3 regions of the Mangrovibacter sp. MFB070 genome follow, and region 1 is predicted to be linked to each of the others. Evidence: predicted binding sites of a transcription regulator. Region 1 holds the regulator's gene; each other region holds the start of a gene.

Region 1 (4,292 bases):
CCGGGCAATCTGTTGATATTCCCATTGTGAATGAATACTGGCAGTTATTTATGACCGATGTCATCCCGCGTTGGTATGTCACCGCTCCCGGCGCACAACCTCAGGTTATCGCCAGTACCGATACCGAGGATTTAACTCAGTTCGTGGCACCAATTGGTGACAACTGGAAACGCACACCGGATGACAACAACATTTTAATGACGGCTGATACCCGTTTTGAAAAAAACAGTGATGTATCACGGCTTGCTGCACAGTCTCTGCGTGGTGCCATTATTCCAACCCCCAAACAGATTAAAGTGCATAAGAAAGATGCTGTTCTGAGTAATGGCGTGGCACTCGACCTGGCTGTTTTGTTGCGGCCATCTGCTGAGGTGATTGAGGCGCGCTTTAAGCAGTTGGGTATCAAAACCGGCAGTGGTTACCCGGTGCGCACATCGATTGCACCGAAAACCTTTACTGGCGACGATGCCCGTAGCGGTGCCTACCGGCTTACTATTAAAGAAGGTGAAGCGGTGGTCACCGGGTTTGATCAAACTGGGGTCTTTTATGGATTACAGTCAATTTTATCGCTGGTGCCGGTAAGTGGTGCGAAAACGATTGCAACTCTGGATGCCAGTGATGCACCGCGCTTTGATTACCGCGGCATGTTCATTGATGTTGGGCGTAATTTCCACTCTAAAGCTGCTATTTTACGCGCGCTTGATCAAATGGCAGCTTATAAGCTGAATAAATTCCACTTTCATCTGAGCGATGATGAGGGCTGGCGTATTGAAATCCCCGGCTTGCCGGAACTGACTGAAGTGGGCGGGAAGCGTTGCCATGATTTAACTGAAAGACAGTGTTTGTTACCACAATTAGGATCAGGCCCGGACAGTAACAATAATGGCAGCGGTTATTTTACTCGGGCGGATTACATTGAAATACTCAAATACGCTAAAGCCCGCCATATTGAGGTGATTCCGGAAATTGATATGCCAGCGCATGCCCGGGCTGCTGTAGTGTCAATGGAAGCACGTTATGACAGGCTGATGAAAGAGGGTAAGCCTGATGCAGCGAATGAATACCGTTTGCTCGACCCGACCGATACATCGCGTACCACGACGGTTCAGTTCTATGACAAGGCCAGTTATCTGAACCCGTGCCTGGATTCATCTCGCCGCTTTGTTGATAAAGTAATGAGTGAAATTCTCCAGATGCATAAAGAAGCCGGTTTGCCGCTGGCAACCTGGCATTTTGGCGCAGATGAAGCGAAAAATATCTACCTGGGGGCCGGGTACACGGATAAAGCCAGCCCGGAGGCAGGAAAAGGGCAGGTGGATATGAGCCAGCAAGATAAACCCTGGGCGAAATCCGAAGTGTGCCAGGCGCTGGTGGCATCTGGCGCAGTTGAAGATATGGCGCATTTGCCAAGCTGGTTTGCGGTAGAAGTGAGTAAACTGGTTGATGCCCATGGCATTGAGAAAATGCAGGCCTGGCAAGATGGCCTGAGAGATGCGTCAGGCGCGTCGGCCTTTGCAACTAAACGCACCGGGATTAACTCCTGGGATACCCTGTACTGGGGTGGTTCAGATGCGGTGAGTGACTGGGCCAATAAAGGCTATGAAGTCACGATTTCCAACCCGGATTATGTTTACTTTGACTTCCCGTATGAAGTAGACCCAATGGAGCCGGGCTATTACTGGGGAACCCGGTTTACCGATGAACGTAAAGTGTTTAGCTTCGCACCAGATAACTTGCCGCAAAATGCAGAAACTTCGGTAGACCGTGATGGCAATGCGTTCAGTGCCGGTTCGGCGAAGTTATGGCCCGGGGCTCATGGTTTGTCGGCGCAAGTCTGGAGTGAAGTTGTTCGCACTGACGAAGAAATGGAATACCGTTTATTCCCGCGTATTATTTCAGTAGCGGAGCGTGCCTGGCACAAGGCTTCCTGGGAACAGGACTGGCAGCCCGGGCGGGAGTATAAAGGCGGAGAAACCCACTATGTCGATACGGCTGCTTTGGCAAAAGACTGGCAGCGGTTTGCCAATGTGTTAGGCCAGCGTGAGTTGGCGAAACTGGATGCCGCCGGTATTGCCTGGCGTGTTCCGGTACCTGGTGCCCGGATTGTTGACGGGAAACTGGCCACTAATGTCAGCCTGCCAGGGCTCAGGGTTGAATACTCCGTTGATGGCGGGGAGCAGTGGCAGGTTTGGCGGGATGACGCCCGGCCGGTTGTCAGTGGTAACGTACAGGTGCGTGCTGTGAGCCCGGATGGCAACCGAACCAGCAGGGTGGTGATTGTTGAGTGACACGGGTTTGCTTGCGGGGCAGGAGTGCCCTGCAAGCGGCGCGGCATAAGGCCAAAACAGATAAAAAAAAGCCAGGTTCTAAACCTGGCTTTTTTTTGGGGTCACATTGCACCGGCTTACGGGTACACCCGATTATTTGGTGCCTTCGTGCGCATTTTCATCATCACGGCAATCGCCTTCAGCACAATGACCATAAAGGTACAGGCTGTGGTTTGTCAGGCGGATACCATGGCTGGAAGCAATTTCACGCTGGCGAGCTTCAATCGAATCATCGCTGAACTCGATAACTTTACCGCAGTCAAGGCAAATCAGGTGGTCATGATGGTGCTGCTGCGTGAGTTCGAAAACGGATTTACCACCTTCGAAGTTATGGCGTGTAACGATTCCGGCGTCATCAAATTGGTTGAGCACGCGATACACGGTAGCAAGACCAATCTCCTCTCCCATGTCAATCAGTCGCTTGTATAAATCTTCCGCGCTGACATGGTGATTGTCCGGCTCCTGCAACACTTCCAGGATTTTTAACCGGGGAAGCGTGACTTTCAGGCCTGCCTTCTTTAATGCGGTGTTGTTGTCAGTCATGCGGAATATGTCCTGTTGCTTGCAAAGTGCCCGTGAATGGGCGTACGACGTAATACGCTAAAGTTAATGCGTCTCATTATAGGTTTGACACTCCCTAAAGAAAACCGCAAGTCTCCAGCAAAATTGAAAAATAATAATCTGACAGCACTGGCAAATTTACCAAAAATACATGCTGTCAACTGGATCATTGTACAGCGCTAACGCGAAAAAGTTAAAAAAATGTAGCAATTATTTTTATCGGTTTTACCTATCAATCCGGCGCAATATAATTGCGCCGGTGAACTATCAGGCATTAATAATGCTATCGAGCTGCATTTCTTCGGAAACTTGCTTAACCCATTTTTCAACACGTTCAGCTGTCAGCTCAGGCTGACGGTCTTCATCGATAGCCAGGCCGACAAAATGGTCGTCATCCGCCAAACCTTTCGACGCTTCAAAATGATACCCGGCAGTTGGCCAGTGACCGACGATAACCGCACCACGTGGTTCGACGATGTCGCGCATTGTGCCGAGTGCGTCACAAAAATATTCGGCGTAATCTTCCTGATCACCACAACCGAACAGGGCTACCAATTTACCCGTAAAATCAATTTCTTCCAGTGTAGGGAAAAAATCATCCCAGTCACACTGTGCTTCACCGTAATACCAGGTTGGGATACCAAGCAGCAGAATATCGAAGGCTTCAATGTCTTCTTTGCTGCTCTTGGCTATGTCGTGCACTTCAGCAACATCTTTACCAAGCTGTTTTTGAATGATTTTTGCAATGTTTTCAGTGTTGCCGGTGTCGCTGCCGAAAAAAATGCCTACGATCGCCATGAGTTTAATAACCTCTTGAAACTTAATGTTATGGTGGCGTGAGTTTGTCCACAGATAAGGCAATGATAGCAGAACAGCTTCCAGTGCGGAAACAGCTATCATTACCGGGTGCACACACTGCTACATGAAAAGGAAAAACTGCCGGGAATGCGTGGATTATATATGACCTGGTTTTGTGTTATCTAACTGAGCCATCAGCATCTCTTCAATAAGTTCGCTACGGCTCATGTTTCGCACCTGCGCCAGCTCATTCAGCGCATCTACCGCATCGGCATTCAGTTTTAATTCCACACGCTTAAGCCCACGAACCTTATCGCGTTTAAGCTGGTTGCGTTTGTTAATACGCAATTGTTCGTGACGTGACAGTGGATTTGTTTTCGGGCGACCCGGACGGCGTTCATCCGCGAACAGATCTAATGTCGTACGGTCCGTTTGTTCTTTTGCCATGATTAGAATAGTGAGGAAAACAGGTGGCTTGAGCAACGTGCTCGGGCGCATTACAGCGCGCCATGATACATCAGGCTACATGACGCGCCAACGCGAAAGCCACATTTGCCAGCCAGTCGGCGGCTTTTTAATCAGTTTTCGTCCGAAGGGCTAAGAAAA
Region 2 (4,292 bases), on a different contig from region 1:
ACGGGCGCATCATGATGCCGGATACATTTCTCCCTATAATCACGCAATGTGATTTAAGTGTTTATTTTGACATGCTGGTTATGGCTAAGTTATTGAACTATTTGTCGTCCCCTGTCGCTCGTGGGGAAAAACGGCGTTTTTCGGTCAACCTGATGCCGGTTACACTTATGCAAAATGGCGCAGCTCAGCGTATTGTGCGCCTGTTTGCTGAAAGCCAGGTAGATGCCAGCCGCATTGTGATTGAAGTAACTGAAGAACAGGCATTTTCTACTGCAGAACATACCGCGCGTAATATTCAGCTACTCCGCCAGGCCGGGTTTATGATAGCGATTGATGACTTTGGTACAGGTTACTCTAACTATGAGCGCCTGAAACGGCTGGATGCCGATATTATCAAGATTGACGGTTGCTTTATCCGGAATATCACGAGCAGCACTGAGGACGTAATTATTGTCCAGTCTATCTGTGCACTGGCAAAGTATCGTGGGCTGGATGTGGTGGCGGAATTTGTTGAAACAGCAGCGCAGCGTGAATTGCTGTTCAACCTGGGGGTGGATTACCTGCAAGGGTATCTGGTTGGCAAGCCAGAGCTCCTGGCGTGATGGCTGTGATGCAGTACCAGCCTCAGTAACCTGAGGCGGTGCGTTGGTGTAAACAGGGAAAGCACACACTTTCCCTGTTTAAGTCAGCATTAATGGTCAGTTCATACTCTGGTGGGGTTACAGCACCAGCGCAGCAATAGAAGCAGACAAAACGCTGACCAGTGTGGAACCGTATACCAGCTTCAGTCCAAAACGAGATACAACGTTTCCTTGCTCTTCATTCAGGCCTTTAATCGCCCCGGCAATAATCCCAATTGAGGAGAAGTTAGCGAAAGACACTAAGAAGACAGACAGAATGCCTTCTGCTCGCGGTGTCAGTGAACTGGCAATTTTTTGCAGGTCCATCATGGCAACAAACTCGTTGGAGACCAGCTTGGTCGCCATAATACTGCCGACCTGGAGTGCTTCGTTAGATGGCACGCCCATTACCCAGGCTACAGGGTAGAAGATATAACCCAGAATGCCCTGGAACGAGATACCCAGAACAGTTGCAAACAATGCATTCAGCGCAGAAATCAGTGCGATGAAACCAATCAGCATGGCGGCAACAATAATGGCCACTTTAAAGCCAGCCAAAATGTATTCACCTAACATTTCGAAGAAGCTTTGCCCTTCGTGCAAATTAGACATTTGCAGGTTTTCTTCACTTTTATCAACGCGGTAAGGGTTGATCAGTGAGAGAACAATGAAAGTGCTGAACATGTTGAGTACCAGTGCGGCAACAACATATTTGGGCTGGAGCATCGTCATATAAGCGCCAACAATTGACATAGACACCGTAGACATTGCAGTTGCTGCCATGGTGTACATGCGATTGCGTGACATTTTGCCGAGGATATCCTTATAAGCGATAAAGTTTTCTGATTGTCCCAGTATCAGCGAGCTTACAGCGTTAAAAGATTCCAGTTTCCCCATTCCGTTTACTTTGGACAGCAAGGTACCCACCAGGCGAATAACCACAGGCAGTACACGAATATGCTGCAAAATCCCGATCAGTGCGGAGATGAACACAATAGGGCACAGAACTTTCAGGAAGAAGAAAGCCAGTCCCTGATCATTCATTTTCCCGAAGACAAAATCGGTACCCTGGTTAGCAAAACTGAGCAATTTTTCGAACAGTTCAGAGAAGCCTTTAACGAAGCCCAGACCTGCTTCTGAATGCAGGAAAAACCAGGCCAGTAAAACTTCAATTACCAGTAACTGAACAATGTATCGAAGCCGGATGCTTTTGCGGTCATGGCTGACCAGCAAAGCCAGTAGCGCGACAATCGCAAGCGCTAAAATAAAGTGCAGAACGCGGGACATGTTTGCTCCAAATTTGAGGCAGGTTAAATTTCCGTGCACATTCTATGCAACAGAAAAGAATAAAACGAGACATAGAGCACATTATTAGGCGCTTGTTTGGTGGTAAGGCGAAATCGTGAGCTGTGATACAGAAATGTTATGTTAGGTAAAGATGATAAAAGTTGCGTATAGCAATCAAAAAATTTACATTGTGTTAACCTGCTCTCACGGTACTATTGGGTAACAGTACACGTATAACCTTCCTTTTTTCTATCGTTCCCGGCTATCACAACAATCATGATTATCACTCCAAATGAACTTGATAATCATTATCGTTTTGCTAGCATGAAACATAGCAAAGGCTATATTTAGAGGCGGATTATGACCAACAGCAGCGTACAAACAAAAGGACGGAGTGTGAGAAAGCTCAGGCTCGCCTTGCTGGGGCCTGCCTTTATAGCCGCGATTGGCTATATTGACCCGGGTAACTTTGCCACCAATATTCAGGCGGGGGCCAGTTTTGGCTACCAGTTACTGTGGGTTGTAGTCTGGGCAAACCTGATGGCGATGCTGATTCAGATTCTTTCGGCCAAACTGGGTATCGCGACGGGCAAAAACCTGGCGGAGCATATTCGTGATCATTATCCGCGCCCACTGGTTTGGTTTTGGTGGGTTCAGGCGGAAATCATCGCGATGGCCACTGACCTGGCTGAGTTTATTGGTGCCGCCATTGGCTTTAAATTGATCTTTGGGGTGTCTTTACTACAGGGGGCGGTGCTGACAGGCATTGCGACCTGGCTCATCCTGATGTTACAGCGGCGTGGCCAGAAGCCACTTGAACGTGTTATTGGCGGGTTACTGTTATTCGTTGCTGCTGCATATATAGTGGAACTTATCTTCTCTCAGCCACGCATGGCTGACCTTGCAAAAGGCATGATTATCCCGGCGCTGCCAACCGGTGAGGCAGTATTCCTCGCCGCTGGTGTGTTGGGTGCGACTATCATGCCGCATGTTATTTACCTGCATTCCTCACTGACTCAGTATCTGCATGATGGCAGTAAGCAAGAACGTTACCGTGCCACTAAATGGGATGTCGGTATTGCTATGGCAATTGCCGGGTTTGTTAACCTGGCAATGATGGCAACGGCGGCGGCGGCCTTCCATTTCAATGGGCATGCAGGTGTGGCCGATCTTGAACAGGCATATCTGACACTGCAGCCATTACTCAGCCATGGAGCAGCCACGGTATTTGGCTTAAGCCTGATTGCTGCCGGGTTATCTTCTACGGTGGTGGGAACACTGGCCGGGCAGGTGGTTATGCAGGGGTTTATCCGCTTCAGCATTCCATTATGGGTGCGGCGTGCAGTCACTATGATCCCGTCATTTGTTGTCATTCTGCTGGGTCTTGAGCCCACCCGGATTTTGGTAATGAGCCAGGTGCTGCTGAGCTTCGGTATTGCGCTGGCGCTGATTCCGTTGTTGGTATTTACCAGTGATTCGCGGCTGATGGGCGAACTGGTTAACAGCCGTAACACCAAACTGCTGGGCTGGGGGATTGTGCTGGTGGTGGTGGCATTGAATATCTGGTTGTTACTGGGCGCATTCCCGGGAATGTAAATCGGCTAAATAAAAAAGCACCCGCCAAAGTTTTGCCGGGTGCGTGTCTGGTTGTTTAGCGAAGATCAGTGGCGATGGTGTGGCGGGCCACGCCGGTCATCGCCGTCATGCCAGCCGTCCCGGTAGCCTTCTTTATAAGCCCGGCCTTTATCCCAACCACGGTGGCGCCCGTTATCATGGTGACGCCAGCGACCATCATGCCATTCATAATTACGGCGCCAGTAATCACGGTCACGCCAGTGGCCGCCATCCCAGTAGTTGCCATAGCTATCGCGGTCGCCAATTTGTAATTTAATCGCCGGCAAAAGCGTAATTTCGGCGGCGCTTGCTGCCAGCGGCACTGCCGTCATAATTGCGGCAGCAAGTATCAGTGACCTTAACATGGTTTACTCCTTCACTATCGTGACCTTCCGGTCTGATAGCTACATCATGACGGAGATTTCGCCATGAAGGGATCAGAGAAAACCTAATTTTTTGTTTATTTCAGACCATTTCCACCAAGAATAGTCTCAATATCAGCTTTTTCTTCCTCAGAAAAAGTCAGGTTATTCACGATACCCGCCGCATCATCAAGCTGACTGGTCTTACTGGCACCAATCAGCACCGAGGTCACATTTTCATTTCTGAGCACCCATGCCAGCGCCATTTGCGCCAGTTTTTGCCCCCGACGAGCAGCCAGGTCATTCAACTGACCAATAATGGCGAGTTTTTCAGGGGTAAGGTTGTCCGGAGTCAGAAAACGACTGGTGCTGGCAGCACGAGAATCTGCAGGAATGCCATTCAGGTAAC
Region 3 (4,292 bases), on a different contig from region 1:
CGTTTTCCACACCAACACGCCAGACCATTTCATTCTTGTCTGCGTTAAGCTGCATCCGGTAGCGCACACCTAAATCCAGCGTGGTGTAGCTGTCCAGCTTTTTGGTGTTTGCCGCATCGGTATACTGAGAGCCAGTATGATTGACACGCGCGGTTGCAGTCAGGCCTTCCACATGGGGGATGTCATATTCTGCGCCCAGTACCCCCACAAAACGTGGCACACCAATGGCATCGTTGCCATCGTTGGTGCCATTTTCAGTTTTAGACAGTTCCGGGTCTATCCAGGTGGTGCTGGCATTCAAACGCAGGCCCAACATGGGCTCGCCAAACACATTCAGTTCAATACCGCGGTTACGCTGCTCACCATCCAGACGAGTGTAGTAATTTGAGCCGACATAGTCGTTAATCGCTGAAGGTTTTTTGATTTCAAATAATGCCAGGGAGCCGCCAATGCGGCCAAAATCCATTTTGACACCCACTTCATTTTGTTTGGAGTGCATGATACCCAGGCTTTGGCCGTAGTTCAGTGCACCCACACCAATGGAATCACCTGGTTGCAGTGCTTCGGTATGGTTGGCATAGAAAGAAACCGGCTTCCATGGCTTATAAACAACACCATAAGTCGGCATCCAGCGGTTGTCTTCGAAGTGTGAGGTTTCCGCCCCGGAGTTATAGTCATAGTTGACCAACACCACTTTTTGGTAGCGGGCACCCAGAGTAAACAGTAACTTATCGTCCAGCACGCCCAATGTATCACTTAACAACCAGCCCTGAGTGCGGCTACGAATCGTGGTGGATGGATCGGAGTATTTACCACCAACATAATCAGCTTCAGGTTTTGCAACATCCTGCGGGGAATAGATGTTGATTGTTGATGTCGGTGCAAAGAAATTCATTGCATAGGCAGACTTGGTCTGGCTGGTAAATGCGGAATAGCCCACATTGACATTGTGCGACACAAACCCAGTATCAAACTTACTGCGTAACCCCGCCATACCACTAAGCGTATCAATAATGGTATCTGACTTCATGCGTGAAACAGTTGCGTCACCACTGGTATCTGTCAATGCCGGTGTGGTTGATTCCCCGGTTTCCCGTGCATGCTGGCCGCCCAGTGCGGCATACGCAGTCAGGCGCCCGTCATCGAGTAAGTCGTATTCTGATTTCGCCATACCGAATTCATTTTCGATATCGCTGTAACTCCATTTCTGGGTGTAGTTGGTAGAGTTACCGGGCACCGCTGGAATAAAATCGACACCACTGATATTTACACCACCACGGCTGCCATGGAAGGTTTTCTTCTGGTAGCCAAAATCCAGTGAAGAACGCAGGCGGTCGCCCCGATAATCCAGCCCCAGTGAAGCCAGAGTAGTACGGCGTTTATCGTTATCTACCGCGCCCTCGCCTTCACGGTGCAACAAGTTTACCCTTGCGCCAAACTGGTTGTTATCACCAAACCGGCGGCCCACATCCAGGCTTCCACCTAACCGGGAATCTGAGGTGTAATCCACACCGACACGGGTAATCGGCGTATCTTCCGCGCGTTTAGGTTCCAGGTTGATCATACCGCCGACACCAGTACCAGCCGCACCATTCAGAAGTGCATTCGCACCTTTGAAAATTTCAATACGCTCCAGCATTTGGGTATCAACCACCTGGCGAGGAACCACCCCAGGCAGCCCACCCATAGTCATATCATCGCCGTTCAAAGTAAAACCGCGAATACGGTATGTTTCAGCGTATGTGCCATAACCTTTGGTCGACTGCACACCCGCATCGTTAGCCACCACCTCAGCAATTGTATGTGCCTGCTGATCCTGGACTAATTTAGAGGTGTACCCCACCACATTGAAAGGCACATCCATGGCGCTTTGCTCACCTAACATTCCCAGACGGCCGCCATTGGCAACCTGCCCGTCCAGATAAGCAGGCACCAGCTCATCGCCACCAGGCTGGAAGGTATTGTCAGGAGAAGCAGTCACCGTAATGGTATCTACTTTCTGAGAATGAGTGGCCTCTTGCTTTGAGGTGTTTGTTGACTGGCTGTCCGTTGCTGTGTCCACGGCAAGTGCCGGGAAAATAGCGCTACTGATTAGCAACGCCAATATGCGGGGCCCCTTGCCCACACAAGTTGACTGGCGGTTTGACACGGCTTTTCTCTCTGTTCTTAAATGATAAGATTTATAATTTTGAGACCGATTATCATTTTTGAATTACTAAAATCAAGTCATTCTTTTCTTGCTAATTATTCAATATTTCATATAAATGAACAGAATCAGTGTGTTAGTGGTTACTACGCGTGAAAGAAATCTGTTTTTCCAGAAAAAGCAGCCGCATGGCATGACGTATCCGTCGCCTTCAACGGATAGTTCGCCATGATAAAAAGCGAGAAGAGCCGCAATGTAGCGTTAAACCCCGGGTAAAACGAAGAAACACCGTTAATGCCGCAGGTTAACTCTGGTTGGGAAGATAGAAATCATAAACAGGCAGCAGTGGTGGGTTTGCTTTCATACACAACCATAAGAAAACAATTTTCCGCTTGAGGCCGCTGTTAAACCTCATGTCTGCACAGAACGAGAGGATGTCACCCAATAACAAGGGGAAACAGGTTTGCCCCTTGTTACTGATTACCCACCAGCGCAGTTAATCGGCGTCTGCCAGGTGAAAGATTTCATCCACCATGCTGCCAGCCAGACGGGAAGCGGAACAAATACGCGGCATACCCAGCGCAATGTTTTGCCAGCTTTGTGTTACAGACCAGGTGACAGGCTGATACTCACCGTGACACCAGTCACCCAGCCAGCTCAGTAATGCTTTCAGGTCCATCATTCCTGTTGCTGGCGGGAACGTAAGCCACTGATGGTAGAAGTGCCGGGTTCTTGCTGATGCACCGATATCGCAAGCCAGTTGCGCGATGGCTCGTTCCCGGACAAACTCCACCAGCGAATGGGAATGTATGGCTTGTTGCGCACGGCAGACATCGCCAAACATTCCCCAGCGCAACTCCTCCAGCGCAATATAACAACGGGCCGCTGGAGAAAAACGCTGATAATGCCCGGTACGCCACCGTGCAAACACTTGCTCACAGTGAACCTGAGCCTGGTTGAGGCTGTCTGACTTTTCCAGTTGCGCGGCCAGCCGCTGCTGGCGCTGGCTTACCAGGGTTTGCAATTGCAGCAGGTGTTTCTCTCGTTCATGGCCGGGAGGGCAACTGGCGCGCAACACCTGAATCCGTGCCGTCAGTGATGCCAGAGTAAACTGGCTGAGCGCCATTTTACTGAGGAACCACTGTAGCCAGGCCAGATTGGCATCACCATGGTTCATTGCCGCTTCACTGCCATGTAAAATTTGCCCTGCGGGGAGTTTCTGGCGAAATACCGCCTGTAAGTGCACCCAAAACTGGTTGCTTTGTGGGTGGCGGTGGCGCTCCCGTCGCAGGTCAATATCACTGGCAAGGTCGACAACAAACTTGCCATTAATACATTCCAGTGTTTCTTCTGGTATTTCAATTAATGATGAATACGTCATTATTATTGTTCCGCTTTTAGCAGCGTCTGGATATCTTCCTGCAATAAACGTGTATCTTCACGAATAAATGTGACCGTTGTGAGGCAATGCTGAACGCGTTTACGTAACCCTTGCTGTTGCTCATGGCTTTGCTGGCGAGCCAGCATGCAGTGATTCAGGTTACGCTGAATCGCTTCCAGCGCACTGGTCACTTCAGCAAAAAAGGTTGTCAGGCACTGAGTGACGGAGACATCCAGCTGCGCATACACAGCTCCCCGCATATGTTCGCAGGCCTGGGTAATATGCTGGAAGAGTTTCGTCTGCAGTTCATTAAGGTTAATCACAAACTGACGTGAATAATCCGCATTTCCTTCCAGTTGATCCGTCGCGCCATTAAACCAGCGTTGCATCGCAGAACGAATACCCGTCTGCATTTGTGAATTGACAGTACGCTGTTCTGTTAACGCGTCAGCAAAACAGGAGGCAACACTGGCATCCAGCAACATATTCTGAATATCGGGTAAGGAGAGCGGTTCCTTGACACAAGCATCAAGCCCGGTACTCAGGCGTTGCTCAATAGGCTCCAGCGTTTGGCGAAACGTTGCCGTTAACGTCTGCTTCAGTGTTTCTGCTATCGCGGCCAGTGCCGCAGCCATATGGCTCTGAGCCCAGGCCATGATGGCTTCACAAGAGTGGCTTATCTTAAACAGGCTGAGCCTGGCCAGATTTTCATTACCGGAAATCAGCAGCCGCTCGCCTGGGGTGAAATCTGGTTCATGGTACAGC

What was found. Region 1 encodes Fur, which represses iron uptake genes when iron is present. Its sites were predicted from a motif close to ATAATAATGAGAACNACTATCAA; they were not measured.
Region 2: DT73_RS23600 (Nramp family divalent metal transporter) is a predicted target of Fur. The motif match lies at 2,206-2,228, and genes of this name have one in related genera.
Region 3: DT73_RS02645 (TonB-dependent siderophore receptor) is a predicted target of Fur. The motif match lies at 2,183-2,205, and genes of this name have one in related genera.

What each region holds. Positions count from the first base shown of each region.
Region 1 is NZ_JJMI01000025.1:151,610-155,901, reverse strand. It holds gene DT73_RS12905 (beta-N-acetylhexosaminidase) at 1-2,288, shown strand, start outside; gene fur (ferric iron uptake transcriptional regulator) at 2,421-2,870, opposite strand; gene fldA (flavodoxin FldA) at 3,156-3,686, opposite strand; gene ybfE (LexA regulated protein) at 3,843-4,133, opposite strand; gene ybfF (esterase) at 4,265-4,292, opposite strand, start outside.
Region 2 is NZ_JJMI01000053.1:107,242-111,533, reverse strand. It holds gene DT73_RS23610 (EAL domain-containing protein) at 1-602, shown strand, start outside; gene DT73_RS23605 (NupC/NupG family nucleoside CNT transporter) at 720-1,907, opposite strand; gene DT73_RS23600 (Nramp family divalent metal transporter) at 2,268-3,503, shown strand; gene DT73_RS23595 (DUF2502 domain-containing protein) at 3,569-3,886, opposite strand; gene mgrA (L-glyceraldehyde 3-phosphate reductase) at 3,982-4,292, opposite strand, start outside.
Region 3 is NZ_JJMI01000005.1:170,536-174,827, forward strand. It holds gene DT73_RS02645 (TonB-dependent siderophore receptor) at 1-2,107, opposite strand, end outside; gene DT73_RS02650 (diguanylate cyclase regulator RdcB family protein) at 2,643-3,527, opposite strand; gene DT73_RS02655 (dynamin family protein) at 3,530-4,292, opposite strand, start outside.